3 regions of the Metapseudomonas otitidis genome follow, and region 2 is predicted to be linked to each of the others. Evidence: predicted binding sites of a transcription regulator. Region 2 holds the regulator's gene; each other region holds the start of a gene.
The links. The regulator FliA, encoded in region 2, starts transcription of late flagellar genes. The targets are predictions, from matches to a motif close to CTAAAGTTTNNNNNNNNNNNGCCGNTAA.
Positions count from the first base shown of each region.

Region 1: the regulator FliA is predicted to act here: its motif matches at 3,419-3,446, upstream of PotMrB4_RS10835 (methyl-accepting chemotaxis protein).
Region 3: the regulator FliA is predicted to act here: its motif matches at 5,358-5,385, upstream of PotMrB4_RS25410 (methyl-accepting chemotaxis protein).

Region 1 is NZ_AP022642.1:2,344,932-2,354,795, forward strand. It holds gene PotMrB4_RS10825 (anti-sigma factor family protein) at 1-491, shown strand, start outside; gene PotMrB4_RS10830 (NADPH-dependent FMN reductase) at 544-1,140, opposite strand; gene PotMrB4_RS10835 (methyl-accepting chemotaxis protein) at 1,239-3,383, opposite strand; gene PotMrB4_RS10840 (Na+/H+ antiporter family protein) at 3,633-4,952, shown strand; gene PotMrB4_RS10845 (methyl-accepting chemotaxis protein) at 5,069-6,751, shown strand; gene PotMrB4_RS10850 (AI-2E family transporter) at 6,920-7,987, shown strand; gene PotMrB4_RS10855 (alpha-ketoglutarate-dependent dioxygenase AlkB) at 7,984-8,514, opposite strand; gene nuoN (NADH-quinone oxidoreductase subunit NuoN) at 8,709-9,864, opposite strand, start outside.
Region 2 is NZ_AP022642.1:3,942,967-3,952,830, reverse strand. It holds gene flhA (flagellar biosynthesis protein FlhA) at 1-711, shown strand, start outside; gene flhF (flagellar biosynthesis protein FlhF) at 727-2,073, shown strand; gene fleN (flagellar synthesis regulator FleN) at 2,149-2,982, shown strand; gene fliA (RNA polymerase sigma factor FliA) at 2,979-3,725, shown strand; gene PotMrB4_RS18115 (chemotaxis response regulator CheY) at 3,808-4,182, shown strand; gene PotMrB4_RS18110 (protein phosphatase CheZ) at 4,202-4,987, shown strand; gene PotMrB4_RS18105 (chemotaxis protein CheA) at 5,000-7,318, shown strand; gene PotMrB4_RS18100 (protein-glutamate methylesterase/protein-glutamine glutaminase) at 7,361-8,473, shown strand; gene PotMrB4_RS18095 (flagellar motor protein) at 8,491-9,231, shown strand; gene motD (flagellar motor protein MotD) at 9,244-9,864, shown strand, end outside.
Region 3 is NZ_AP022642.1:5,463,126-5,472,989, forward strand. It holds gene rlmB (23S rRNA (guanosine(2251)-2'-O)-methyltransferase RlmB) at 1-67, opposite strand, end outside; gene rnr (ribonuclease R) at 64-2,853, opposite strand; tRNA gene PotMrB4_RS25400 (tRNA-Leu) at 3,057-3,143, shown strand; tRNA gene PotMrB4_RS25405 (tRNA-Leu) at 3,252-3,338, shown strand; gene PotMrB4_RS25410 (methyl-accepting chemotaxis protein) at 3,394-5,328, opposite strand; gene PotMrB4_RS25415 (adenylosuccinate synthase) at 5,546-6,841, opposite strand; gene PotMrB4_RS25420 (ATP phosphoribosyltransferase regulatory subunit) at 6,894-8,078, opposite strand; gene PotMrB4_RS25425 (DUF2065 domain-containing protein) at 8,113-8,298, opposite strand; gene hflC (protease modulator HflC) at 8,404-9,270, opposite strand; gene hflK (FtsH protease activity modulator HflK) at 9,270-9,864, opposite strand, start outside.

The DNA of each region.
Region 1 (9,864 bases), 1.6 Mb from region 2:
CGGCGGCCGCCTTGCTGCTGGCCTTGGGGCTGGGGGGCGTGGGTGGCTGGCAGGCCCGTGAGCAGACCCTGCTGGCGGACATCCCGCCCATGCAGGACGCCCTGGAGGCACACCGCCTGTTCGCCCTGGGCAGCGTCGCGGTGGATGTGCAGGGCGATGCCGGCAACCTCCAGGCCTGGCTGGACCGGCGTTTCACCCACGCGTCGCGCATTCCCGACCTGTCGCCCTACGGCTTGCGCCCGGTGGGTGGGCGGCTGCTGACCAACGAGCAGGGGGCGGCGGCGATCCTGCTGTTCGAGGATGCCAACGGCCAGCGGGTCAGCCTGTACCTGCGCTCGCCCGGCGCGCTCTATGCCGAGATGCCCAGCGGCAGCCGCCAGGACGGTGACCTGGAGGCGCGCTACTGGTCGCGCAATGGCTACAACTACGCGCTGGTGGGCCCCAGCGGTGATCCGCGTGGTGCGGTGGTGCAGCGGGCGCTTTCGCTGTAAGGGGCGGGCGCTGTGAGGGACGGCCCCGCGCAGTGTGGCGGGGCCGGCGCGCTTACATGCCGTTGGTAAAGGCGGGGTTGCTGAAGTCGATGCTGGCACGCACCGGCTGCAGGGCGGTGGCGTACTTGGCGAGGATGTCCAGGTCGTAGTCCAGGCGGTCGCGGATGCGCTGGTCGTCTTCGCTGGCCACCTCGGCGCCGTTGAGCACCTTCTCCACGCCGCGGACGATCAGGTGTTCGGGCAGGTAGCAGAGGCGGCAGTTCTTGTAGCTGGAGGCGCGCAGCTCGCTGATCGGGTAGCCGCCGCCGATGCCGGAGGAGACGCCCACTAGCAGCCCCGGCTTGTGGGCCAGTTCGGCCTTGCTGGCATAGATGAAGAAGTTCTTGATGGCCGGGCAGGCCATGCCGTTCCACTCGGGGGCAATGATCACCACCGCGTCGGCGGCCTTCAGCTGTTGCTGGAAGCCGACCCAGGGGCCGGTGTCTTCGGCGGGCCACAGTGGCAGCGGCTGCTGGCCGAGGTCGATGACCGAGGTGCCGGCCTCATCGGCCAGCTTCAGGTCGACCAGGCGTTGGCGGATGAAGCGGGCGACCTTGCCGGACTGGCTGTTGGCGCGGCTGGAGCCGGCCACGATGGCGTAGTTGAGCATTGTGTTGTCCTTGCAGGAACGAGGAAGGGGAGAGGCAGGCTAGCGAGCGGCACGCCGGCGAACAAGCGCCGGCGTGCCAGGGCATGGAGCCGATGGCGTCAGACCTTGAACTGGTCCATCAAGCCCTGCTGGTGGTTGGCCAGGCGGTTGAGGTTCTGGCTGACCTCGGCCGACTCCCGAGCCCGCACCGAGAGGGATTCGGTGACATCGCGGATGGCGGCGACGTTGCGGTTGATCTCCTCGGCCACGGCGCTTTGCTCCTCGGCAGCGCTGGCGATCTGCAGGTTCATGTCGGTGATCACGGTGACGGCATCGCCGATCTTGCGCAGCGAGGTCACCGTCTGGCCGACCTGCTGGACGCTGTTCTGGGCCTGGCGGTGGCTGCTGTGCATGGAGCCGACCACTTCGCGGGTGCCGTGTTGCAGGCCCTCGATGACCTGGCGGATCTCTTCCACCGAGTCCTGGGTGCGCTTGGCCAGGCTGCGCACCTCGTCGGCGACCACGGCGAAGCCTCGGCCGGCTTCACCTGCGCGGGCGGCTTCGATGGCGGCGTTGAGGGCCAGCAGGTTGGTCTGCTCGGCGATGGCGCGGATCACTTCCAGCACCGAGCCGATCTGCTCGCTGCTGCTGGAGAGGCCTTGCACCTCTTCCATGGCGGCGCTCATCTCGCTGGCCAGCTGCTCGATGGCGCTGGTGGTGCGGTCGATCATCGCCAGGCCTTCCTGGGTGGCCAGGTCGGCGCCCCGTGCGGCTTCGGCGGCCTGGGCGGCACTGTGGGCCACGTCGTGGGCAGTGGCGCTCATCTCGTTGGAGGCGGTGGCCACTTGGTCGACTTCCTTGTACTGCTGCTGCATGCCGGCGCTGGTCTGCTCGGCGATGGAGGAGGCCTGGTCGGCAGTGCCCCGGGCATCCTGAACCGAGCGCTTCACGTCGGCGATGATCGGCTGCAGCTTGTCGAGGAAGCGGTTGAACCAGCCGGCCAGCTCGCCCAGTTCATCCTGGCGGGCGTACTCCAGGCGGCGGGTGAGGTCGCCTTCGCCGCTGGCGATGTTCTTCAGCATGGCGGCCACGCCGAGGATCGGCCGGGTGACGCCGAGGGCGGTGAGCCACATCAGGCCGAGGCCGAGTACGGCGGCGGCGAGGCCGATCAGGGCCGAAACCAGGCTGCTGGCGTCGCGCTGGGCGTCCAGCTCCTTCTGCAGCTTGATGGCGGGGGCGAGCAGCACCTTGTCCGGCACTTCCAGCAGCACGCTCCAGGGCGAGGCGGTGGGGATCGGCTTGAAGGGCTCCATCACCCGCAGCATGCCGTCCTTGTCGACGTTGCTGGGCTTGCCGCTCTGGAGGGCAGTGGTGAGGGCGGCGGCGTCGGTACCGAAGACGGCGTCGAGCTTCTGGCTGAGCTTGCCTATGTCCTGGCTGTGGCCGGCGAGCAGGCCGGCGGGGCTGAGGATGCTGATGTGGGCCTTGCCGTCGTACAGCTCCTGGCTGCCTTGCTGGCTGAGCTGCTGGAGGCTGTCGAGGCTGATGTCCAGGCCCATGACGCCGATGACTTTGTCGTTCTGGATCAGCGGGAAGGCGATGCTGGTCATGAGGATCTTGCGGTCGCCGACCTCGTCGAAATAAGGCTCCAGCACGCAGGAGTCGCGGGTCTGGATGGGGCAGGTGTACCAGGCGTTGTAGGGCGAGCCGCTGGGGCCGGTGCTGTTGTCCGCGAGCATCTTCTCGTCCATGGTTTCCGACAGCAGCTTGCCGGGCGTGGCCTGGGACCAGTAGAGGGCGAAGCGGCCCTTTTCGTTGCTGCCCAGCTCGCCCTGTTCGGTGAACAGTTCGTCCTTGCCGTCCAGGGCGTTGGGCTCGAAGACCACGTAGAGGCCCAGCAGGCTGGGGTTGGCCTCCAGGCTGGTGCGCACCTGGCGGGTCAGGTCCTCGCGCAGGTCGAAGGCGTCGAGGAAGCGCTTCTCGGCCTGTTCCTTGAGGAACAGTATCTGGCGGGAAAAACCCTTGCCGTACTGGTAGGCGTCCATGAAGTAGCGCTGGATGCGGATGGCCTGCAGTTCGCCACGCGCCTGCATCCGTTGTCGGGCGCTCTGGTCGAGCATCTGGGAGCTGGAGGCCTTCACCAGTTCGGCGCTGCGTTTGGACTGGTAGAGGGAGGCGCCTACCAGGAGGGTCACGATGGCCAGCAGGCAGAGGCCGGCGAGCAGGGTGATCTTCCACTGGATGGAAAGGCGACTGAACGGCATGGTCTTTTCCTTCTTCTCGTCAGACTACAAGGCGGCTATCGGCCAGTTGGCCACATACTTGATCAGGCCGGTCCTGGCGATGGGGCTTCCAACTCGAAACGACTGCTGCGGGCGCAGCATGCAAGGATTATGCACGCATCGTTCAGCATTCTGAACATGTATCCGTTTTGACAGTATCGTTCGCTTTCGGCAGAGTACGCCGCTTTTTTTGCCGCTCTCCTTGAACAGGGCGGCCTTCGGGAGAGTGGAATGAATGCGGTGATCGTGGCAGTCGGCGTGATGCTGGTGCTGAGCCTGCTGCGCGTGCACGTGGTGCTGGCGCTGATCCTGGGTGCGCTGGTGGGCGGCCTGCTGGGTGGGCTTGGCGTGGACGGCACGCTGGAGGCTTTCAACAAGGGGCTGGGCGGTGGTGCAACCGTTGCGCTGTCCTACGCGATGCTGGGGGCCTTTGCCGTGGCGATCTCCCGCTCCGGGCTAGCCCATGCGCTGGCCGACCGGGTGCTGGCGCTGGTGGGGCGCCAGGATGGCAACGGCGGCGGTGCCCTGAAATGGGGCCTGGTGGCGCTGTTGCTGGGCGTTGCGATCGCCTCGCAGAACATCCTGCCGATTCACATCGCCTTCATCCCGCTGCTGGTGCCGCCGCTGCTGTACGTGCTGACCCGTCTGCAGATCGACCGCCGGCTGGTGGCCTGCGTGATCACCTTCGGTCTGATCACGCCGTACATGTTCCTGCCGGTGGGCTTCGGCAACATCTTCCTCAACGAGATCCTGCTGGCCAACGTGGCCCGCAGCGGGGCGGACATCAGTGGCGTCAGCGTCACCCAGGCGATGGCCATCCCGGCGCTGGGCATGGTCGCGGGCCTGCTGATCGCGGTGCTGTTCAGCTACCGGCGCAAGCGCGTCTACGACCTGGAGCGCATCGCCGCCGCCGAGCAGGTGGAGGTGGCCTACGACCGCCGCAGCCTGCTGGCGGCCGGGGCGGCCATTGTCGCCGCCTTCGTGGTGCAGCTGTGGCTGGACTCGATGATCGTCGGCGCACTGGTGGGCTTCCTGCTGTTCTCCGCCAGCGGCGTGGTGCGCTGGCGCCAGGTGGACGACCTGTTCACCGAGGGCATGAAGATGATGGCGATGATCGGCTTCATCATGATCGCCGCCGCCGGCTTCGCCGAGGTGATGCGTGCCACCGGCCAAGTGGCCACCCTGGTGGAGGCCTCCGCCGGGCTGATCGGCAACAGCAAGGCGCTTGGCGCACTGCTGATGCTGCTGGTGGGGCTGCTGGTGACCATGGGCATCGGCTCGTCGTTCTCCACGGTGCCGATCATCGCGGCGATCTTCGTGCCGCTGTGCCTGCAGCTGGGCTTCAGCCCGCTGGCCATCGTCTCCATCGTCGGCACGGCCGGCGCACTGGGAGACGCCGGTTCGCCGGCCTCCGACTCGACGCTGGGCCCTACCTCCGGCCTGAACGTGGACGGCCAGCACAACCACATCTGGGACACCGTGGTGCCCACCTTCCTGCATTACAACCTGCCCCTGCTGGCCTTCGGCTGGCTGGCGGCCATGGTGTTGTGACGGAGCGCTCGTTCCGCCGCGTTTTCCCCACGATTCGCTATAGCTAATGAAGGGACAGCCGATACCTCGGCTGTCCCCTTTCGTTTTCCCGGTCTGCCGCCCTGAGGAATGGATACATGCGCTTGACACTCAAAACCAAGGTCCTGCTACTGGCGCTCGCGCCGGTGATACTGTTCGCCGTCGTGCTCAGCGGCGCAGCAGCCAAGGTCCTGCTGAGCCTCGCCGAGGGTGAGGTGAAGGAAACCCGCGAGCGTCTGATCGATGAGAACCGCCGTGAACTGCAGCATTACATGCAGATCGCCCTGGGCTCGGTGCAGATGCTGTATGACGCGTCGGCCGCCAGTGACATGGCGAGCCGCGAAAAAGCCATCGAGATCCTGAAGAAGATCAAGTACGGCAAGGACAGCTACTTCTTCGCCTACGACTCCCAGGTGATCCGCCTGTTCCGTGGCGACAGCCCGGTGGACGTGGGCAAGAGCTTCTCCGGCCGCAAGGACGTCAACGGCGTGGCTGTGAACGACGAACTGGTCCGGGTCGCCAAGGATGACAGCCGCTACGTCTTCTACAGCTCGCCCTTGCCGGGCAACGAGAGCGTGCAGGTGCCCAAGCTCGGCTACAGCTATTACCTGCCCAAGTGGGACATGGCCCTGGGCACGGCGGTGAACCTGGACGGCGTCGAGGCCCAGGTGGCCGAGGTGCAGGAGGCGATCGACGCGCGCATCAGCACCATCCTCACCAGCATCGTGGTGATTGCGGCGATTTTGCTGGTGGTGTTCGGCATCGTCGGCACGACCCTGGCCAACGCCTTCCTGCGTCCGTTGCAGCAGATCAAGGCCAACCTTGACGACATCGCCGCCGGTGACGGTGACCTGACCCACCGCCTGCCGATCAACAGCCAGGACGAGCTGGGCGAGCTGGCCGGCTCCTTCAACCGCTTCGTCGAGAAGATCCACGGCCTGGTGCGCCAGATCGTCGAGATGACCGTGCAGCTCACCGGCCTGGTGGACCAGGTGTCCGCCCAGGCCCACCGCTCCGAGCAGGCCATGGAGCGCCAGCGCCACGAGACCGACCAGGTGGCCACCGCCATCAACGAGATGAGCGCCGCTGCCCATGAGGTGGCCCAGAGCGCCCAGGGGGCTGCCGAGGCCGCACAGAAGACCGACCAGGAAGGCCAGGCCGCCAAGCGCGTGGTGGACGGCAGCATCACCCGTATCCATTCGCTGGTGGGCGATATCCGCGAGAGCGGCGTGTCCCTGGACAGCCTGCAGCAGGACGTGCAGTCCATCGTCAGCGTGCTGGGGGTGATCCGCTCCATTGCCGAACAGACCAACCTGCTGGCCCTCAACGCCGCCATCGAGGCCGCCCGTGCGGGCGAGGCCGGTCGTGGCTTTGCCGTGGTGGCCGACGAGGTGCGCGCCCTGGCCAGCCGCACCCAGCAGAGCACCCAGGAAATCCAGGGCATGATCGACCGCCTGCAACAGGGCACCCAGGACGCGGTGACCGCCATGCGCCGCTCCAGCGATGCCGGCGAGGTCACCAGCGAGCAGGCCAACCAGGCCGGCGCCTCGCTGGACGCCATTGCCGGTCTGATCGGCACCATCAACGCCATGAACGCGCAGATCGCCAGCGCCGCCGAGGAGCAGACGGCGGTGGCCGAGGAGATCAACCGCAGCGTGCACCAGATCGCCGTTGCCGTGGACAGCGTCGCCGACGACACCCGCCAGGGTGCCGAGACCGCCCGCTCCCTGGCCGCCCTGGGCGAACGCCTGGGTGCGCTGGTGCGTCAGTTCCGCATCTGATTGCCGGCTTGTTCGGCTCGGGGCGCGAGGCTATTCGCGTTCCGGGCTGAAGCCCGGGCCAAGGCGACTCCACCCCTGGCGCTTTCGGGCGCTGCACCTGCAAAGTCTTCGCACTTTGTGCCGACACTGGCGGACTAAACCGGTAACCCCACTGGATACCGCCCGCCCATGTCCGCCTCTCGCTATCCCCTCGAACTTCGCTCGCTGATCCTGCTGCTGGTACTGGTCTCCCTGGCCTTCATCTGGATCCTGCTGCCGTTCTATGGCGCCGCCTTCTGGGCGGTGGTGCTGGCGGTGGTGTTCGCACCACTGCAACGCCGCCTGGCCCTGCGCCTGGGTGGGCGCGGCAACCTGTCGGCGCTGCTGACCCTGGGGGTATGCCTGCTGGTGGCGATCATCCCGGTGTGCCTGATCGGCCTGCTGCTGGTGCAGCAGGGGGCCGATCTGTACAGCCGACTGGAGTCCGGCGAGCTGGACCTGGGCATGTACCTGGAACGCTTCATCGACCTGCTCCCGCAGGCGCTACAGCATCAGCTGGGGCGCTTCGGCCTGGACAACCTGAACGGCCTGCGTGACCGCCTGGTGGGCGCTGCCACCCAGGGCAGCCAGTTCCTTGCGACCCAGGCATTCTCCATCGGGCAGGACACCTTCCAGGTGGTGATCGGCTTCTTCCTGATGCTCTACCTGCTGTTCTTCTTCCTCCGCGACGGCCCGGAAATCGTGCGGCACATCCGCATGGCGGTGCCCCTGGCGGATCACCACAAGCGTCGCCTGCAGCTGAAGTTCACCCGTGTGGTGCGGGCGACGGTCAAGGGCAACGTGGTGGTGGCGGTGATCCAGGGCGGGTTGGGTGGCGTGGTGTTCTGGCTGCTGGACATCCCCAGCGCATTGCTCTGGGGCGTGCTGATGGCCTTCCTGTCCCTGCTGCCGGCGGTGGGCTCGGGGCTGATCTGGGCGCCGGTGGCGGCCTGGCTGATGCTCAGCGGTGACCTCTGGCAGGGCGTGGTGCTGGTGCTGGTGGGCGTGCTGGTGATCGGCATGGTGGACAACCTGCTGCGGCCGATCCTGGTGGGCAAGGACACGCGCATGCCGGACTACCTGGTGTTGCTCTCCACCCTGGGCGGGATTTCGCTGTTCGGCCTCAATGGCTTCGTCATCGGCCCGCTGGTGGCGGCGCTGTTCATGGCCAGTTGGGGGTTGTTCGTCAGCACCCGTCGGCGGGTCCGCCTGCCTTAAGGCGCTGCCCGCAGGCGGCGGAAGGTGAGGCTGATACGCGGGCCGGCGGCTTCGGTCCGGGGAATGGCGTGCAGCCAGTGGACCTGGACGGCCTGGTCCATGTAGAGCAGCGAGCCGGACGGTAGCGTCCAGGCCACTTCGTGCTCGCGGTCGGCCTTGCTGCGAAAGCGGATCTCGCGGGAGTCCCCGAGGGAGAGGATGGCCACCCCGGTGCCGGGCTCCAGCACCTCGCACTCATCGGAATGAAAGCCCATGGATGACTGGCCGTCTTCGTAGAGGTTGAGCAGGCAGTTGTTGGCAGAGAAGCCAATGACCGGCTGCAGGTGATCGCCAAGCCGTTGGGCCCAGGCCGGTAGTGGCGTGGCGGGGTAGTGGATCTGCGAGTAGTTGTAGGCGACCCCGTAGCTGGCGGTGCGTCGCGCGCGCATGCGGGTGTCCCAGGTGACCGTTTCGAGCAGTTGGCGCAAGTGCCTGTCCGGCTCGTCGAGGTAATCGGGGATGAACAGCAGGTCGGGTCTTGGGTGCACGGCTTCGTCCTTGATGGGGTGCGGCGGCGGGTCGCCCGCTGGAGCAGGCTGCCGATGATGCCGGTACTTGCCGGCTGGCGCCATGGTCTTGCTGGTTTCACCTGCCTGGAGGCGGAAGGGGAGGGGACCCCGAAGCGAACGGCCATGAAAAAGCCCGGCATTCGCCGGGCTTTTTCGTTGCTGCCGTGGGGCACTCAGTGGCCGAGTGCGACCAGGCTGGAGTGCTGGACCAGGTCCAGCAGCGGCTGCGGGTAGACGCCGAGCACGAAGGTGAGCAGGGCGACGATCAGCAGCATGATGCCGCCGGCGCGCTGGGCCCAGTGCAGGTCGGCGTCGTGACGACGCAGGTTCGGCTCCACCAGGAACAGCGTGACCATGACCCGCAGGTAATAGAACACGCCGATGGCGCTGCCCAGGATCATCACGCCCAGCAGCAGCCAGAGGTGGGATTCGACACCGGCGGCGATGACGAAGAACTTGCCGATGAAGCCCGCAGTGAGCGGAATGCCGGCGAGCGACAGCATCATCACGGTGAGTACGGCGGTCAGGTACGGACGGCGCCAGAACAGGCCGCGGTATTCGTACAGGGCGTCGCAGTCACGGCCGTTGTAGGGCGTGGACATCAGGGTCACCACACCGAACGCACCCAGGCTGGTCAGCACGTAGGTGGCCAGGTAGACGCCGATGGCCTCCACGGCCATGCCCTTGGTGGCGATCAGGGCGATCAGCAGGTAGCCGAAGTGGGCGATGGAGGAGTAGCCCAGCAGGCGCTTGATGTTGCTTTGCAGCAGGGCCAGCAGGTTGCCGAACAGGATCGAGGCGACGGCGATGGCGGCCAGCAGGTCGTTCAGCCAGCCACCGGCAGTGGCCGGGGAGATCTGGTACAGGCGAACCAGCACGGCGAACACGGCGACCTTGCTGGCGGTGGCCAGGAAGGCCGACACCGGGGCCGGGGAGCCTTCGTAGACGTCCGGCGTCCAGAGGTGGAAGGGCACCAGGGACAGCTTGAACGCCAGGCCGACCAGCATCATGCCGATGCCCAGTTGCACCAGGCCACCGGGCACGCCCTGGCCGGAGAACTTGGCGCCGATGCCGGCGAAGCTCAGGGTGCCTGCGTCGGCATAGAGCAGGGCCATGCCGAACAGCAGGAAGGCGGAACCGGCGGCCGAAAGCACCATGTACTTGATGCCGGCTTCCAGCGAACGCTTGTTGAAGAAGGCGTACGCCACCATGCCGTAGACCGGCACCGACAGCAGTTCCAGCCCGATGAACAGGCCGGCCATGTGCTGCGCGGTGACCAGCACCAGGCCACCGCAGGCGGACAGGAGGATCAGCAGGTACATCTCCTCG
Region 2 (9,864 bases):
GTCTGGATCGACGCCAGTCAGCGCGACCAGGCACAGTCCCTGGGCTACACGGTGGTGGATGCGAGCACGGTGGTGGCCACCCACCTCAACCAGATCCTGCACAAGCATGCCCACGAGTTGTTGGGACACGAGGAGGTGCAGCAACTGATGCAGTTGCTGGCCAAGAGCTCGCCGAAGCTGGCCGAGGAGCTGGTGCCGGGGCTGGTGTCGCTGTCGACGCTGCTCAAGGTGCTGCAGAACCTGCTGCAGGAACAGGTGCCGGTACGCGATATCCGCACCATTGCCGAAGCCATCGCGAACGTGGCGCCGAAGAGTCAAGATCCCGCCGCGATGGTGGCGGCGGTTCGCGTCGCACTTTCCCGCGCAATCGTCCAAGGCATTGTGGGACTAGAGCCGGAGCTGCCTGTGATTACCCTGGAGCCCAGGTTGGAACAGATTTTGCTGAACAGTATGCAGAAGGCCGGTCAGGGCGCGGAGGACGGCATCCTCCTCGAACCGGGCATGGCCGAGAAGCTGCAACGTTCCCTGGTGGACGCGGCGCAGCGCCAGGAGATGCTCGGCAAGCCGGCGATCCTCCTGGTGGCAGGCCCGATCCGATCCATGATGTCGCGCTTCGCCCGGTTGGCTGTACCCACCATGAACGTACTGGCCTACCAGGAAATACCGGACAACAAGCAGGTCACCATAGTTGCGACTGTGGGGCAGAACTAACCGAGGTCACAGGCCATGCAGGTCAAACGTTTCTTCGCTGCGGATATGCGCCAGGCCATGAAACTGGTGCGGGACGAACTGGGCGCCGATGCTTCCATCATCGGCACCCGGCGCGTGGCCGGTGGTGTCGAGATCACGGCGGCACTCGACTACCCCATGCCTGCTCCGGCCCCCAGCAAGCCGAACCCGGCCTTGGAAGCGGAGCTGCGCCGCACCCAGGCGCGCATCGCCGAGGCCCATGCCGAGCTGTCCAATCGCGCCGCTCGCGCGGATGCCGGACGCAATCGCCAGCTGGTTCCGGATCGTTCCGAGCCTTCGCCGGAGGCCCTCGAGGCCGCCATGCGCCCGACCCGTCCCGCCGTGGCGCCGGCAGCCGTCGCGGCCGTTCCGGTCACCCCGGCTGCTGCGCCGATGGTCGACCAGCGCGCGCTGGATGCCATGCGTTTCGAGCTCAATGGGCTGCGCGAGCTGATCGAAGTCCAGCTTGGTTCCATCGCCTGGAGCCAGATGCAGAATCGTCGCCCGCAGCAGGCCAATCTGTGGCGTCGCCTGCAGCGGATGGGGCTGCCGGTGGAGCTGTCCCGTGTGCTACTGGAGCGCGTGAGCAGCGTCAAGGATCCGCGCCAGGCCTGGCGCATGGTGCTGGCCCACCTGGCCCACGCCATCCGTACCCCTGCCGAGGAGCCTCTGGAAGAGGGGGGCGTGATCGCCCTGGTCGGTCCCGCCGGCATGGGCAAGACCACCACCCTGGCCAAGCTGGCCGCCCGCTACGTGCTTAAGTACGGCGCCCAGCAGATCGCCCTGGTGAGCATGGACAGCTACCGGATCGGTGCCCAGGAACAGCTGAAGACCCTGGGCCGCATCCTCGGTGTGTCTGTCACTCACGTCGATCCGGGCCAGTCGCTGACCCAGGCTCTCGCCCCCCTCGCACGCAAGCGTGTGGTGCTGATTGATACGGCGGGGCTGCCGGCGAACGATCCGGCGCTTAAAATGCAGCTCGAGACACTGGCCAGTCGCAGCGTGAAAGCGCGCAATTTCCTCGTTTTGGCTGCAACCAGTCAAAGCCAGGTGCTGAAAGCGGCCTACCATAGTTACAAGCGGTGTGGCCTTTCGGGCTGCATCCTGACCAAGCTCGATGAAGCCGCGAGCCTGGGCGAAGTGTTGGGACTGGCTATCGGCCAGCATCTGCCGGTAGCCTATCTCGCTGATGGGCCTCGGATTCCGGATGATCTCCAGGTTCCGCGCAGTCACCAACTGGTGAGCCGTGCGGTGAGCCTTCAGGCACCGGAGGACCCCAGCGAGGAAGCCATGGCCGACCTGTTCGCAGGTCTGTACCAGGCGCCCACTCGCCAGGTTGGATAGAAACCCAGAGCCGCCCGGGATGGGTGGCGTGAATGCGCCAAGTGGCCCAGTCGACGTGAACAAGGTGTGTGATAAATGGGTAGTTTGCATCCCGTACAGGTGATTGCTGTAACCGGTGGCAAGGGCGGTGTCGGCAAGACCAACGTATCCGTGAACCTCTCGCTGGCGCTGGCCGACCTGGGGCGCCGCGTGATGCTGCTGGACGCCGACCTCGGCCTGGCCAACGTCGACGTGCTGCTCGGGCTGACGCCCAAGCGGACCCTGGCGGACGTGATCGCAGGCGAGTGCGACCTGCGTGACGTGCTGCTGCAAGGGCCGGGCGGCGTCCGCATCGTGCCAGCCGCTTCCGGCACGCAGAGCATGGTCCAGCTCTCGCCGATGCAGCATGCCGGCCTGATCCAGGCGTTCAGCGAGATCAGCGACAACCTGGACGTGCTGGTGATCGACACCGCCGCCGGCATCGGCGATGCGGTGGTCAGCTTCGTCCGTGCTGCGCAGGAAGTGATCGTGGTCGTCTGCGACGAGCCTACGTCCATTACCGACGCCTATGCGCTGATCAAGCTGCTCAACCGCGACTTCGGCATGAGCCGTTTCCGGGTCCTGGCCAATATGGCCCACAGCCCGCAGGAAGGTCGCAACCTCTTTGCTAAGCTGACCAAGGTGACCGATCGCTTCCTCGATGTGGCCTTGCAGTACGTCGGCGCCGTCCCCTACGACGAGTCCGTGCGCAAGGCGGTGCAGAAGCAGCGAGCGGTCTACGAAGCGTTCCCGCGTTCGAAATGTGCCCTGGCGTTCAAGGCGATTGCTCAGAAGGTCGACAGCTGGCCGTTACCGGCCAACCCCCGCGGCCACCTTGAGTTCTTCGTCGAGCGACTGGTGCAGCAACCCATCGCGGATTCGACCGTATGACACCACCCGCAAGTGGACTTCGCATGTACAACAAGGCTCAGGCCGGGGATTCCCAGCACCAGCTGATCGAGCGCTACGCGCCCCTGGTCAAGCGGATCGCCTACCACCTGCTGGCACGCTTGCCGGCGAACGTGCAGGTTGAAGACCTCATGCAGGCGGGGATGATCGGCCTGCTGGAAGCATCGAAGAAGTACGACTCCAGCAAGGGTGCGAGTTTCGAGACCTACGCCGGCATCCGCATCCGCGGGGCGATGCTCGACGAGGTCCGCAAGGGCGACTGGGCACCGCGCTCGGTCCACCGCAATACCCGGATGGTCAGCGACGCCATCCGCAAAGTCGAGGCAAGAACTGGACGTGACGCTAAAGATCAGGAGGTTGCGGCCGAACTTGGATTGAGTCTCGAAGATTACTACGGCATCCTGAGCGACACTTTGGGCAGCCGGCTGTTCAGCTTCGACGACCTTCTGGAAGGCGGGGAGCATGGCACGGCGCACGAAGATACCGGAGTCACCCATCTCGAACCTTCGAATGACCTGGAAGACGAGCGCTTCCAGGCGGCGCTGGCCGATGCCATCGCCAATCTGCCGGAACGAGAGCGCCTGGTGCTGGCGCTGTATTACGACGAAGAGCTGAATTTGAAGGAAATCGGTGAAGTGCTGGGAGTCAGTGAATCCCGAGTCAGCCAGTTGCACAGCCAGTGCGCCGCACGTCTGCGGGCCCGGCTGGGTGAGTGGCGTGCCTGAAGCACACCGGTTTTTCGATTGAACGACGCCCCCGTGACCCGGGGGCGTTCAGGACTGTACGGAGGTCGATTTGGACAAGAACATGAAAATCCTCATCGTGGACGATTTCTCTACGATGAGACGCATCATCAAGAACCTCCTGCGTGATTTGGGCTTCACCAACACCGCAGAGGCCGACGACGGCACAACCGCCTTGCCGATGCTGCACAGCGGCAATTTCGATTTCCTGGTCACCGACTGGAACATGCCCGGCATGACTGGCATCGACCTGCTGCGAGCCGTGCGCGCTGACGAGCGCCTGAAGCACCTGCCGGTGCTGATGGTGACTGCTGAAGCCAAGCGCGATCAGATCATCGAAGCCGCCCAGGCCGGCGTGAACGGGTACGTGGTCAAGCCGTTCACGGCCCAGGTGCTCAAAGAGAAGATTGAAAAGATCTTCGAGCGGGTCAACGGCTGATGCCAGTCGCGAGGACGCCATGGATAAAGATTCCCAGTCGGGAGACCTCGAGTCGACCCTGAAAAATCATGCACGCGAGCTGGTGGAAACCCTTGAAAAGGGCAACTTCGGCGATGCGGTGCAACTGATCCACGAACTGAACAAGGTTCGCGACCGCGGCCTCTATCAGGAAGTCGGCAAGCTCACCCGCGAGTTGCACAATGCGATCGTCAACTTCCAGATCGATCCGCATTTGCCCCACGCCAAGGAAATGTCCCAGATCGCCGATGCGACGGATCGTCTCTCCTACGTCGTGCACATGACGGAGAAGGCAGCCAACCGCACCATGGATCTGGTGGAGGAGAGCGCACCGCTGCTCAATGGCCTGGGCGATGAAGCCCAGAGCCTTTCCGAGGAGTGGGGGCGCTTCATGCGGCGCGAGATCGGCGCGGATGCGTTCCGGGAGTTGGCCAAGCGCATCGAATCGTTCCTGGCGCGCAGCCAGCGCGACACCGAGCAGCTATCCTCCCATATGAACGACATCCTGCTGGCACAGGACTATCAGGACCTGACCGGGCAAGTGATCAAACGCGTCACCCAGTTGGTGACCGAAGTTGAGCACAACCTGGTGAAACTGGTGCTGATGGCCAGTGATGTAGACCGTTTCGCAGGCATTCAACATGACCGCGAAGCGATGGTTGTCGAGAAAGAAAAACTAAAAGATCCATCTAGGGGTGAAGGTCCGCAGATCAATGCCGATAAGCGTGATGACGTCGTGGCCGATCAGGTCGACGTCGATGATCTGTTATCCAGCCTTGGTTTCTAGGGGAGCCGCCTAATGAGCTTCGACGCCGATGAAGAAATCCTCCAGGACTTCCTGGTAGAGGCCGGCGAAATACTGGAGCAATTGTCCGAGCAGCTCGTTGAGCTGGAGAGCCGTCCGGACGATATGGATCTGCTCAATGCCATTTTCCGGGGTTTCCACACGGTCAAGGGCGGAGCTGGTTTCCTCCAGCTAAACGCCCTTGTGGAATGCTGCCACATCGCCGAAAACGTGTTCGACATCCTCCGCAAGGGTGCGCGTCGAGTCGATGCCGAGCTGATGGACGTGGTGCTTCAGGCACTGGATACCGTCAACGAGATGTTCAGCCAGGTACGCGAGCGCTCCGAGCCGACGCCCGCCACGCCCGAGCTGCTGGCCGCATTGTCGCGCCTGGCAGAGCCTGCGGGTGCGTCCGAGCCTGAGCCTGTTGCTGAGGCTTTTGAACCTGAGCCCGAGCCCGAGCCGGAGGCCGAAGAGCCTGCCGCGCCGGCATCGGGCGACATCACCGACAGCGAGTTCGAGCAACTGCTGACGGCGCTGGACGAGCCTTCTGGTTCCGCTGCCGAACCCGCAGCCGGCAACGAAGCGGCCGCGTCGGATGAAATTACCGATGACGAGTTCGAAGCGCTGCTGGACCAGCTCCATGGCAAGGGCAAGTTCGTCGGCGATGCGGCGCCAGCTGCCAGTGCGCCCAAGGCGCCCGAGCCGGTTGCTGCCCCTTCTGCCTCGCCGGGCGGCGATGACATCACCGATGATGAGTTTGAAGCCCTGCTTGACCAGCTTCACGGCAAGGGCAAGTTCGTCGCCCCTGCTGTGGATGACACCGCACCGGCTGCTGTCGCGTCTGCGCCCGATACCGCAGCACCGGCTGCGCCGGGCGGCGACAACATCACCGATGACGAGTTCGAAGCCCTGCTGGACCAGCTCCATGGCAAGGGCAAGTTCGTCGCGGAGGCTCCTGCCTCGTCAGCCCCGGCCAAGCCGGCGGCACCTGCGAAGCCCGCTGCGGCACCCGCCAAGCCTGCGGCCACACCCGCCGCGAAAGCGACCGAGCCGGCGAAGCCTGCTGCCGCCAAGCCCGAACCTGCCAAGCCTGCGCCGGCAGCTGCCCGTCCGGCTGCGCCGACGGCTAACGGAGACAAGGCTGCTCCTGCGGCAGCCAGCGAAACGGAAACCACCGTACGGGTGGACACCGCTCGCCTGGACGAGATCATGAACATGGTGGGCGAGCTGGTACTGGTGCGTAACCGCCTGGTGCGTCTCGGTGCCAACAGCGGTGACGAGGCCATGGCCAAGGCCGTGTCGAACCTCGACGTGGTGACCGCCGACCTGCAGACCGCGGTGATGAAGACCCGCATGCAGCCCATCAAGAAGGTCTTCGGCCGCTTCCCGCGTCTCGTGCGCGACCTGGCCCGCAACCTGAAGAAAGAGATCAACCTCGAGCTGGTGGGGGAGGAGACCGACCTCGACAAGAACCTCGTCGAGGCGCTTGCCGACCCGCTGGTCCACCTGGTGCGCAACGCCGTGGACCACGGTATCGAGACGCCCGAGGAGCGCGAGGCCGCCGGCAAGGCACGTACCGGTCGCGTCGTGCTGTCCGCCGAGCAGGAGGGTGACCACATCCTTCTGATGATCACCGACGACGGCAAGGGCATGGACGCGAACATCCTCCGCGCCAAGGCCGTCGAGAAAGGGCTGCTTGACAAGGATGCCGCCGACCGCCTGACCGAGCTGGAGTGCTACAACCTGATCTTCGCCCCGGGCTTCTCGACCAAGACCGAGATCTCGGACGTATCCGGTCGTGGCGTCGGGATGGACGTGGTGAAGACCAAGATCTCCCAGCTCAACGGCACGGTGAACGTGTTCTCGCAGAAAGGGCAAGGTTCCAAGATCGTCATCAAGGTGCCGCTGACCCTGGCGATCATGCCGACGCTCATGGTGATGCTGGGCAACCAGGCCTTCGCCTTCCCGCTGGTCAACGTCAACGAGATCTTCCACCTCGACCTGTCCCGCACCAACGTCGTGGATGGCCAGGAAGTGGTGATCGTCCGCGACAAGGCCCTGCCGCTGTTCTACCTCAAGCGCTGGCTGGTTCGTGACGCCTCATACGAGGAGCAGGGTGAAGGGCACGTGGTGATCCTCTCCGTGGGTACCCAGCGCATCGGCTTCGTGGTGGATCAACTGGTCGGCCAGGAAGAAGTGGTGATCAAGCCGCTTGGCAAGATGCTGCAGGGGACGCCCGGCATGTCCGGTGCCACCATTACCGGCGATGGACGAATCGCCCTCATCCTCGACGTGCCGAGCATGCTCAAGCGCTACGCGCGCCGCGGTTGATCGTTTAGGCGGCCCGTTGGGGGCCGCCTGTTAGGAGTGTTTATGGCAGTCAAGGTTCTGGTGGTTGATGACTCCGGCTTCTTCCGTCGTCGCGTTTCGGAGATTCTGTCCGCCGACACCAATATCCAGGTGGTAGGGACCGCCACGAATGGCCGGGAGGCCATCGACCAGGCGCTGGCGCTCAAGCCCGACGTCATCACCATGGATTACGAAATGCCCATGATGGACGGCATCACCGCCGTGCGGCACATCATGCAGCGCTGCCCGACTCCGGTCCTGATGTTCTCCTCCCTGACTCACGAAGGCGCCCGGGTAACCCTCGATGCGCTGGATGCCGGTGCGGTCGACTTCCTGCCGAAGAACTTCGAGGACATCTCCCGCAATCCGGAGAAGGTCAAGCAACTGCTCTGCGAGAAGGTGCACAGCATCGCGCGGAGCAACCGTCGCTACAGCAGCTACACCCCGCCGCCTGCCGCGCCGACGCCCAGCAGTTCCGGCCCGTCGAGCCTGTCTCGCCCTGCGGCTGCACCTGCCCCAGCACCGGCTTCCTCATCCAGTGGTAGTTCCAGCAGCGGGCCTGCTCCCAAGCGCAAGTCCTACCGGCTGGTGGCCATCGGCACCTCGACGGGCGGCCCCGTTGCGCTTCAGCGTGTGCTGACCCAGTTGCCCGCCAATTTCCCGGCGCCGCTGGTACTGATCCAGCACATGCCGGCGGCGTTCACCAAGGCATTCGCCGAGCGCCTGGACAAGCTCTGCCGTATTTCCGTCAAGGAGGCCGAGGATGGCGACCAGCTCAGGCCTGGCCTCGCCCTGCTGGCACCGGGCGGCAAGCAGATGATGGTGGATCCGCGCGGGACCGTGCGCATCCTCCCCGGCGATGAGCGCCTCAACTACAAGCCCTGTGTCGACATCACCTTCGGCTCCGCTGCCAAGGCCTTCAATGACAAGGTCCTGGCCGTGGTGCTGACCGGTATGGGGGCCGACGGCCGCGAAGGCGCACGCCTGCTCAAGCAGAGCGGCAGCCAGGTGTGGGCACAGGATGAAGCCAGTTGCGTGATCTATGGCATGCCGATGGCGATTGTGAAGGCCAACCTGGCAGACGCGGTCTACGGCCTCGACGACATTGGCAGGCACATCGCCGAAGCATGCCTGTGATGGGAGTAGTGCGGTAAATGGATGCGTTGAGCATCGTAGGGATCATCCTTGCACTGGTCGCCATCGTTGGGGGCAACTACCTCGAAGGAGGGCACGCCGGTGCCCTTCTGAACGGCCCGGCAGCGCTGATCGTGATTGGCGGTACCGTGGGTGCCGCTTTGCTCCAGACACCCATGAGCGTGCTCAAGCGGGCTCTGGCGATCCTTCGCTGGATCATCTTCCCGCCCAGGATCGATCTCACCGGCGGCATCAACAGCGTGGTGGGCTGGAGCATGGCGGCGCGCAAGGAAGGGCTCCTGGGCCTGGAGCCCATCGCCGACGCCGAGCCGGACCCCTATGCCCGCAAGGGATTGCAGCTCCTGGTCGACGGTGCCGAGCCCGAGTCCATCCGCAGCATTCTCGAAGTGGACCTCTATACCCAGGAGGCCCGCGATCTGCAGGCCGCCAAGGTGTTCGAGAGCATGGGCGGCTACGCCCCCACCATCGGCATCATTGGTGCGGTGATGGGGCTGATCCACGTCATGGGCAACCTGGCCGACCCGAGTCAGCTGGGAGGTGGCATTGCGGTAGCGTTCGTCGCCACCATCTACGGCGTGAGTTTCGCCAACCTGCTCCTGTTGCCGGTGAGCAGCAAGCTGAAGGCTATCGCCATGCGCCAGTCGCGCTACCGGGAAATGCTGCTGGAGGGCATCCTCTCCATCGGCGAGGGTGAGAACCCCCGCTCCATCGAACTGAAGCTGCAAGGCTTCGTGGATTGATGGAGGCATGGCATGGCTCGCAGGCGTCAGCACGAAGAGCATGAGAATCACGAGCGCTGGCTCGTTTCATACGCCGATTTCATTACGCTGCTGTTCGCGTTCTTCGTGGTCATGTACTCCATCTCCTCGATCAACGAGGGCAAGTACAAGATCCTCTCGGACACCCTGACCGGCGTCTTCAACCAGCCGGATCGCTCGATCAAGCCGATCCCGATTGGTGAAGAGCGGCCTCGTACCACCGAGGCAGAGCAGACGTCTGCAGAGCAGGGCGGGCCTGGTGATGCCCAGGCCGATCCCTTGCAGAGCATCACCGAGAGCATGCAGGCAGCGTTTGGCGACCTGATTTCCAACGAGCAGATGACGGTTCGCGGCAACGAGCTCTGGGTGGAGATCGAGCTGAATTCCAGCCTGCTGTTCCCCAGTGGCGATGCCATCCCCACCAACGAGGCGTTCACCATCATCGAGAAGGTGGCGAAGATCCTCGCCCCCTACGAAAACCCCGTGCACGTCGAAGGCTTCACCGATAACCTGCCCATCAGTACCGCCGCCTATCCTTCCAACTGGGAGCTTTCTGCCTCCCGTGCATCCAGTATCGTGAGGATGCTTTCCATGGACGGGGTCAATCCGGCGCGC
Region 3 (9,864 bases), 1.5 Mb from region 2:
GCTTGGGGTGGTGACGCAACAACGCTTCCACGGCGTGCACGCCGTAGACCTTTTCCAACTCACTCATGACTTGACCTTGTTCTTGCCGCTACCGGCGGCCTTGGGCTTGGGCGGCCCCTTGCGATGCTTGCCTGGCTTGCTCGCCTTGGCGGCGGGCTTGGCCTTCTTCGACTTGTCACCCCCCGCCTTGGCAGGCCTGGCCTTGCCGGCCGGGTCCTGGCCGTCGGCGCCGAAGGGCGCGGCGCGGGACGAACCCTTGCCGGCCTTGCCCTTGCCTTCGCGCGGTTTCTCGCCGCCCTGCCGGGCCTCGCTGAGCAACGCCTGCTTCAGGGCGCGACTGCGCTTGACGTCGGTGTTACCAAGCATTTCCTCGGCCTGGGCGAGGATTTCGGGCGCCACCGGCGGCAGCGCCTGGACCTTGCCAGCCTTGGCACGACGGGGTGCCACGGCGACGCCGGGAGCCATCTGCTCGGGCTGAGGCGCTCGCGCGGCCTTCTTCGCCTGGGCAGAGGGCTTGCTTCCGCGGCTGCGGGTCTTGGCCCCCTTGGCGGTACGAGGCTCAGCAACCGGCGCGGCCTTGTCGGCCCCGCGTTTCTTGCGGCCGACCGGCGCGGTCAGCACGTTCTCGGACAGCTCGAAGTCGATCTTGCGCTCGTCCAGGTCGACCCGGGCGATGACCACTTCCACCTGATCCCCCAGGCGGAAGCTGCGGCCGCTGCGCTCACCGGCGAGGCGGTGATGGATCGCGTCGAAGTGGTAGTAGTCGCCAGGCAGGGCGGTGACGTGCACCAGGCCTTCCACATAGATGTCGGTGAGTTCGACGAACAGACCGAAGCCGGTGACGGCGGAGATGACGCCGGGGAAGGTCTCGCCCACCCGCTCGCGCATGTACTCGCACTTCAGCCAGTTGGTGACATCGCGGGTGGCTTCGTCGGCACGGCGCTCGGTCATGGAGCACTGCTCGCCAAGGCGCTCGAGAGCCGCTTCGTCGTAAGGGTAGATGCGCGCCTTGGGCATGGCGGCGGCGCCGGCACGACGGACGTGCTCGGTTTCGCGCTTGGAGCGGATCACGCTGCGGATGGCACGATGCACCAGCAGGTCCGGGTAGCGACGGATCGGCGAGGTGAAGTGGGTGTAGGCGTCGTAGTTGAGGCCGAAGTGGCCCTGGTTGTCGGCGCTGTACACCGCTTGGCTGAGGGAGCGCAGCATGACCGTCTGGATCAGGTGGTAGTCCGGACGATCACGGATGGTTTCCAGCAGCGCCTGGTAGTCGCTCGGCGTCGGTTCGCCCTTGCCTTTATTGAGGGTCAGGCCCAGTTCGCCGAGGAACAGGCGCAGCTTCTCCAGGCGCTCGGCCGGCGGGCCGTCGTGCACACGGTAGAGCGAGGGAATGTCATGGTCCTGCATGAAACGCGCGGTGGCGACGTTCGCGCAGAGCATGCATTCCTCGATCAGCTTGTGGGCATCATTGCGCTGGGTCGGGCGGATCTCGGCGATCTTGCGATCAGCGCCGAAGACGATGCGCGTCTCCTGGGTTTCGAAGTCGATGGCGCCACGCTTGTGGCGTGCGGCCAGGAGCACCTTGTAGAGCTTGTAGAGCTGCTGCAGGTGCGGGACCAGGTGCGGCATCTGCTCGGCGAGTTGCTGCCCTTCCGGGGAGTCGGGCGTCTCCAGCAACTGGCTGACCTTGGTGTAGGTGAGCCGTGCATGGGAGTGGATGACGGCTTCGTAGAACTCGTAGCCGGTCATCTTGCCAGCCCGGGACAGGGTGACCTCGCAGACAATGGCCAGCCGGTCGACCTGGGGGTTCAGCGAACAGAGGCCGTTGGAGAGGACCTCCGGCAGCATCGGCACGACCTTCTCGGGGAAGTAGACGGAGTTGCCGCGCTTGGCCGCTTCTTCATCCAGTGCCGAACCGACTTTCACATAGTGGGAAACGTCGGCGATGGCGACGAACAGACGCCAGCCGCCGCCCTTGCGAGCCTCGGCATAGACCGCATCGTCGAAGTCGCGGGCGTCCTCGCCGTCGATGGTGACCAGGGGCAGGTCGCGCAGGTCGACGCGCTTCTGCTTGTCCTTCTCGGCCACTTCGGGCTTGAGCTTGGCGGCCTCCTTCTCGACGGCCTCGGGCCACTCGTGGGGGATGTCGTAGCTGCGCAGGGCGACTTCGATCTCCATGCCGGGCGCCATGTAGTCGCCCAGTACGCCCACCACTTCACCCTGGGCCAGGCGGAAGGCGCTCGGCCATTGCTCGATGCGCACCTGGACGAACTGGCCGTGGCGTGCACCGCCCCGCTTGTCGGGGGCCACCAGCACTTCCTGCTGGATCTTGGGATTGTCAGCGACCACGCGGCCGATGCCGCTCTCTTCGAAGAAGCGGCCCACCAGGGTCTCGTGGGCGCGCTCGATGACTTCCACCAGCGCACCTTCGCGGCGGCCACGGCGGTCGTGGCCGGAAACGCGCGCGAGGGCGCGGTCGCCGTCGAACACGAGGCGCATCTGGGCGGGGCTGAGGAAGAGGTCGTCGCTGCCGTCGTCGGGGATCAGGAAGCCGAAGCCGTCCCGGTGGCCGCTGATGCGGCCGCGTATGAGGTCGAGCTTGTCCACCGGTGCATAGGCGCCACGGCGCGTATAGATAAGCTGGCCATCACGTTCCATGGCACGCAGCCGGCGCCGCAGGGCTTCCAGCTCGTCGTCCGTGGTCAGGCCGAACTCTTCCACCAGCTGCTCGCGGCTGGCGGGCGCGCCACGTTCGTCGAGGCGCTGCAGGATGAGTTCACGGCTGGGAATGGGGTTGTCGTATTTTTCCGCTTCGCGTGCGGCCTCGGGATCGAGGTTTTGCCAATCGGCCATCAGTTGGGAATCACCTTTTCATTCATAGGTCGGCTTGTCATGTAGCTATTGAAGCGCGAAATCCAATCGTCGGTCAGCTTTCGCCAGAGAATAATTTTTTTCGGGGTCAGGGGTTTACAAGCAAAAACCCGAACCGTATAGTTCGCGCCCACAACGTTGCTGACGTTGTAGTGTGAAGACGGTGAGCAATCATCGCACGCAGTGCCCAGGTGGCGGAATTGGTAGACGCACTAGGTTCAGGTCCTAGCGGTGGCAACACCGTGGAAGTTCGAGTCTTCTCCTGGGCACCACTCTTCAGAAACACGGCAATGCGCCGGGTTTCAACATAGGGACGCAGCACTCCCTGTCGACTCGGTCGATCAAGTGCAGCAAAAGTCGATGAGCGATCATCGCAATGTGCCCAGGTGGCGGAATTGGTAGACGCACTAGGTTCAGGTCCTAGCGGTGGCAACACCGTGGAAGTTCGAGTCTTCTCCTGGGCACCACTCTTCAAGACAAAGCCGAGCAATGCTCGGCTTTGTGCTTTCTGGCATTCCCTCATCACGCCTTGAACTGCCCGAGACTGGACTTGAGCTGAGCCGCCAGGCCATCCAGCACGCGCCCGCTGCTGGCCGTGGCCGCGACAGCCTCGGCTGCAAGGCGCGCCTCGGCGTGGATGACATCGACCCGCCCGCGTACCGCCCCCGCTCCCTCGGCCTGATGCTCAGCCGCGCGCGCCGCAGTCCGTACCGCCTCGTGCACACCTTCGACCGCCTGCTGGACGCTCTGCTGCAGGCGCTCGCTGTCCCGCAGGGCGTCGATCCCTTCGGCGGCCCGCGCACGGGCCTGGGAGATGGCAGCCACCGCCTCCTGCGCACCTTTCTGCAGCGCACCGATATGAGCCTGGATGTCACCGGTGGATTGCTGGGTCTTGCTGGCCAGCGCCCGGACCTCATCGGCGACCACGGCGAATCCGCGACCGCTTTCCCCTGCGCGCGCCGCCTCGATTGCAGCGTTGAGCGCGAGCAGGTTGGTCTGCTCGGCAATACCGTGGATCACCGAAAGCACGACTTCGATCTGCTCGCTTTGCCGCGCCAGGCGCTCGATGACTTCGGAACCGTTCTGGACCCGCTCCTCCAGGGTTTCGATCAGTCCACCTACCTTGCGGGCGATCGCTGCACTGTCCTGGGTGGCTTGGCGAATCTCGCCGACCTGCTGGAGCGCGGTCTGCATGGCATGGCTCTCGGCCTGGGCCTCGGCCGCCATCTGGCCCAGAGCCTCCAGGCTGCCGGCGACTTCGTTGCGCTGCCGATCAGCGGCAGCCTCGGCCGCCCGGCTGCGTTCCGCCAGGGAGCGGATCTCCGAACCGGTGCGCACCGCCACCTCGCCCGCTTCACGGACGATCGGCTGGAGCTTGTCGATGAAGCGGTTAACCGCACCCGCCATCTCCCCCACCTCGTCACGGCTGTCGATCTGCACGCGCCGGGTCAGGTCGCCCTCGCCTGCCGCCAGGTCATTCAACGCGGATATGAGCAGGCGCAGGCGATTGACCACGCGATGCCCCAGCACCACCGCCAGGACCAGCAGCACGCCAAGGCCGACCAGCACGAGCGCCAGACCGATGCGCCAGCGCAACTCGTGGGCAGCGCCCTCAACGGTGTTCTGGGCACCGGTGCTCATGCTGCTGGCTGCATCCTGGGCAGACTTCAAGCGCGCCGTGAGTACGGCCGTGCTACCGGTAGCCGCCCCCGCGAGACTCTGCGCCACGAGGTCGCCGCTGCTGGCGATGAGAGCACTGAAGCGGCTGTCCAGGGCTTTCAACTGGGTTTCGACGGAGGCGGTGGAAACGCCGAGGCGCACCTTGCCGATCTCTACTCCGTTGGGACTGATGGAGGCCTCCACCAGGTAGACAGAGGGGTCGTGGGCCGCTGCATCCAGGACCTTGTCCAGCGCGCGCTCACCCTGACCTTTGTCCAGCAGAGCCTTGATGACTTCGTTCTCGCGATTGAGGTAGCGGGTCAGGTGCTGGCCCTGGGCATCGTCGTAGATCACGAACAGCACATTGGGGTTGCGCTGGGCGCGCCGAGCGAATTCGGAAAGGGTGGGGATATCACTGTCCCACATGGCGCGGGGCGCGACGGCCGCCAGCAGTTGGGCCAGGTCGTTGGCAGACGCTTTCAGGCTCTGTTCGAGAGATTCGCGCAGCTGCCCCTGCTCGGCCTTCAACCGCTCGGAAAGGGAGGCGCTCAGACGCTCACGGGTCTGGGTGGAGAGACTGGAAAGACTTCCCGACACCTCCTGCCCCGCCTGGGCCAGCTCTCCGGACAGGCGCTGGGTGTCATCCCCCAGGCGCTTGCCAAGGTCCGTGACCAAGGCATCGACCGTGCCCCGAGTCAGTGCAACAGCCACCACCACCTGCACCAGCAGGGCGATTCCGAGGGCGATGAATACAGGCCGCAACAGGCGGCTCTGCAGGAGGGAAAGGATGGCGGACACGACGATTACTCCTCAACGACCGTTCTGGGTTAACGGCGACTTCCGGGATTTATATAGGTCCTCAGCAAGGGGCATGCCGCAAATATTTGAAGCCCGGCCCATGGAGTGTGGCTGCGACGGGGCGGACGCGCGGAGGGGAAGGAGAAGGGGTCGACGAACGGTCGCTGTCTCGCAAAGAAAAAGGGCCGCATCAGCGGCCCTTCTTCGTTCATCGCACTCAGGCGTAGGGATGGCGCAGGACGATGGTCTCGTTGCGATCCGGGCCAGTGGAGATGATGTCGATGGGCGCCCCCACCAGCTCTTCCACGCGCTTGATGTAGGCACGGGCGTTGGCGGGCAGCTCTTCGAGGGATTTGGCCCCGACGGTGGACTCGGTCCAGCCCGGCATTTCCTCATACAGCGGCTGCAGACCGATGTAGCTGTCGGCGTCGGTCGGCGCGTCGTCCAGCAGGTTGCCGTTCTGATCCTTGTAGCCGGTGCAGATGCGGATGGTTTCGAGGCCATCCAGCACATCCAGCTTGGTCAGGCACAGGCCGGAAATGCTGTTGATCTCGATGGCGCGGCGCAGGATGACGGCGTCGAACCAGCCACAACGACGGGCACGACCGGTGGTGGAACCGAACTCGTGGCCACGCTTGGCCAGGTATGCACCGGTGTCGTCGAACAGCTCGGTGGGGAACGGGCCGGAGCCGACACGGGTGGTGTAGGCCTTGGTGATACCGAGAATGTAGTCCAGGTACAGCGGGCCGAAGCCGGAGCCGGTGGCGGTACCGCCAGCGGTGGTGCTGGAGCTGGTCACGTAGGGGTAGGTGCCGTGGTCGATGTCCAGCAGGGAGCCCTGGGCGCCCTCGAACATGATGTAGGCGCCCTGCTTGCGCAATTCGTGCAGGCGGGCGGCGACGTCGGTGATCATCGGCTTCAGCAGCTCGGCATAGCCCAGGGCTTCGTCGAGGGTCTTCTGGAAGTCGACGGCCGGCTCCTTGTAGTAGTTCTGCAGGACGAAGTTGTGGTAGTCCAGCAGCTCACCCAACTTGGCGGCGAAACGCTCGCGGTGGAACAGGTCGCCGATCCGCAGGCCACGGCGAGCAACCTTGTCTTCGTAAGCAGGGCCGATGCCACGACCGGTGGTGCCGATCTTGGCGTCACCACGCGCCTTCTCGCGCGCCTGGTCGAGGGCCACGTGGTACGGGAGGATCAGGGTGCAGGAGGGGCTGATGCGCAGGCGCTCGCGAACCGGTACGCCTTTCTCCTCAAGCTTGGTGATCTCGCGCATCAGCGCGTCCGGCGCCACAACCACGCCGTTGCCGATCATGCACTGCACGTTCTCGCGCAGGATGCCGGACGGAATCAGGTGCAGGACGGTCTTCTCGCCATCGATCACCAGGGTGTGACCTGCGTTGTGGCCGCCCTGGTAGCGCACGACAGCTGCAGCCTGGTCGGTCAGCAGGTCGACGATCTTGCCTTTGCCCTCATCACCCCACTGGGTGCCCAGGACCACGACATTCTTACCCATAACACTTGTCCTCTTCGGAAGCTCGATGCCGGCGCGCGCCGGCGGGAAAACCTTAAACCAGGGGCGCAACCTGCCAGCGCCCATCCTGCAGGATCAGCTGGCGATCGCATGCCACTTCCTGCGCACTGCCCACATCCTGGCCCGGCAGCGCCTGAACGACACGCTGGCCTTCGCCACGCAGGCGCTTGATTGCCTGCCAGAGGTAGACGTCATGGACATCCGGTGCCCAGATTCCGGCGGGCGCATCATCCAGCTGCATGCGCCCCAGGGTCACCAGGGTCTTCAGATCGGTGGAGAAGCCCGTTGCGGGGCGCGCACGCCCGAAGTCGGCGCCGATGTCGTCGTAGCGGCCACCCTGGGCGATGGACTGCCCTTCACCCGGTACGAATGCCGCGAAGACCACGCCCGTGTGGTAGTGGTAGCCACGCAGCTCACCCAGGTCGAAGTACAGCGGAAGCTCCGGATAACGCAGCTCCAGCTCATCCGCGATAGCGACGAGCTCATCGAGCGCGACATGGACCTCTTCGGGTGCATCCACCAGGACGCCCTGGGCAAGCTCAAGAACCTGGCGATCACCGCAGAGCTCGGCGAGGGAGCGAAGCATCCCGGCCAGGTGCGCAGGGAGGCCTTCGGTCAGCTCGGCCACCTCATCGACCGCCTTGCGTTGCAGGGCGTCGAAAAGACGCTGCTCAGCTTCGCCGGACAACTCGGCAGCACGGGCAAGACCACGGTAGATACCGACATGACCAAGGTCCATGTGCACGTCCGGCACATCGGCCAGCTCGAGCATCTCCAGCATCAGGCTGATGACTTCGACATCGCTGGCCGGGCTGGCATCGCCATACAGCTCGGCACCCAGCTGGATCGGGCTGCGGGAGGTGGAAAGTGCGCGCGGCTTGGCATGCAGGACACTGCCCGCATAGCACAGTCGGTTGGGCCCTTCGCGACGCAGGGTATGGGCGTCCAGGCGCGCAACCTGGGGCGTGATGTCGGCGCGGAAGCCCATCTGCCGTCCCGATTGCGGGTCCGTGACCTTGAACGTACGCAATTCAAGATCCTGCCCGGCGCCCGTGAGCAGGGATTCGAGAAATTCGATGTGCGGGGTTACCACGAAGTCGTAGCCCCAGCGCTGGAACAGGTCCAGTACCTGGCGGCGGGCTGCCTCGATGCGCGCCGCGTCGGGCGGCAGTACTTCTTCGATTCCGTCTGGCAGCAGCCAGCGATCTACCGTTGCCATTTCGCCACTCCCCTCTTAGCCGGGCGGCAAGCCTTCAGTGAAGCAGATACAGGAGGCCGGTCCCCAGCAACATGCTGGCGAGGCCCATGAGGCGGAGATGGCGATCCTTCAGACTCGCCAACCCAAGCACCGCGGCGCGCCAACGGCGCGGATAGAGGAAGGGCAGGATGCCTTCCAGCACCAGCACAAAACAGATCGCTATGCCGATTTCCTGCCACATGATTCCCGCGGACGCAAAAAAGCCGGGAATTCCCGGCTGGCCCATCATAACACGTTTTCCCGGAGGGTCACCCCGGCGGTCAGGTTCGTCCGCCGGGGTGCATCCTCACTTGACCTTGTTCAGGAACTGGAAGAACTCGCTGTGCGGGTCCAGCACCATCACATCGCTCTTCTTGGCGAAGCTCTCGCGGTAAGCCTGCAGGCTCCGGTAGAAGGAATAGAACTCCGGGTCCTGGCTGTAGGCCTTGGCATAGATGGCAGCCGCCTGGGCATCACCATCACCGCGAAGCTCTTCGGACTCCCGGTAGGCTTCGGCCAGCAGTACACGGCGCTGACGGTCGGCATCCGCGCGGATACCTTCTGCCAACTCGCTACCCTTGGCGCGATGCTCACGCGCCTCCCGTTCGCGCTCGGTACTCATGCGCTCGAAAACGCTGCGGTTCACCTCGCGAGGCAGGTCGATGGCCTTCACGCGAACGTCCACGACCTCGATACCCAACTCCTTGCTGGCCATGGTGTTCAGCGAACGCGTGATATCGGCCATCAGGCCATCGCGCTCACCGGACACCACTTCATGCAGGGTGCGCTTGCCAAACTGGTCGCGCAGGCCGGCCTCGAGACGACGGGAGAGTCGCTCGTCCGCAATCTGCTTGAGGCCGGATGTGGCGGTGTAGAAGCGCTCGGCATCGGAGACCCGCCACTTGGCATAGGCATCCACCATCACCGCCTTCTTCTCCTGGGTCAGGAAACGCTGGGTGGGTGAATCCAAGGTCAGCAGGCGCGCATCGAACTTACGCACCTGGTTGACGTAGGGGATCTTCACGTGAAGGCCGGGCTGGACATCTGCCTCGACGATACGGCCGAACTGGAGGAGAACCGCTCGTTCGGTCTGGGCCACGATGTAGAAGCTGCTCCAGGCTACCAGCCCGAGCACGACAACCCCGATCAGGGCGATCAGCGACTTGTTACCCATCAGCGACTCTCCCTAGAACGCAGATCGCGCTGCTGCAGATCGGTGGTGACGCGCGAACCCAGGTCGCTGGCCGCGCCGCTCGAGGTGGCCGGCGCCGGTATTGCCGCACTGGCACCACCGCGGTTGTCGATCATCTTGTCCAGCGGCAGATACAGCAGGTTGTTCTGCCCCTTGTCACCCGTTACCAGGACCTTGCTGGTGTTGCTGAAGACTTCCTGCATGGTGTCGAGGTACAGGCGCTGGCGCGTGACATCGGGCGCCTTGCGGTATTCAGCCACTAGTTTGGTGAAGCGATCAGCCTCACCCTTGGCACGGGAGATGACCTCTTCACGGTAACCGTTGGCCTCTTCGATGATGCGCTGGGCCTGACCACGGGCTTCAGGGATCACGCCATTGGCGTAGGCCTCTGCCTGGTTCTTGGCGCGCTGTTCATCTTCACGGGCACGGATCACGTCATCGAATGCTTCCTGCACCTCACGGGGCGCGGCCGCACTCTGGACGTTGACCTGGGTGACGGTGATGCCGGTGCCATAGGTGTCGAGGAAGCGCTGCAGGCGCTCCTTGATCTCACTGGCCATCAGCTCACGGCCTTCG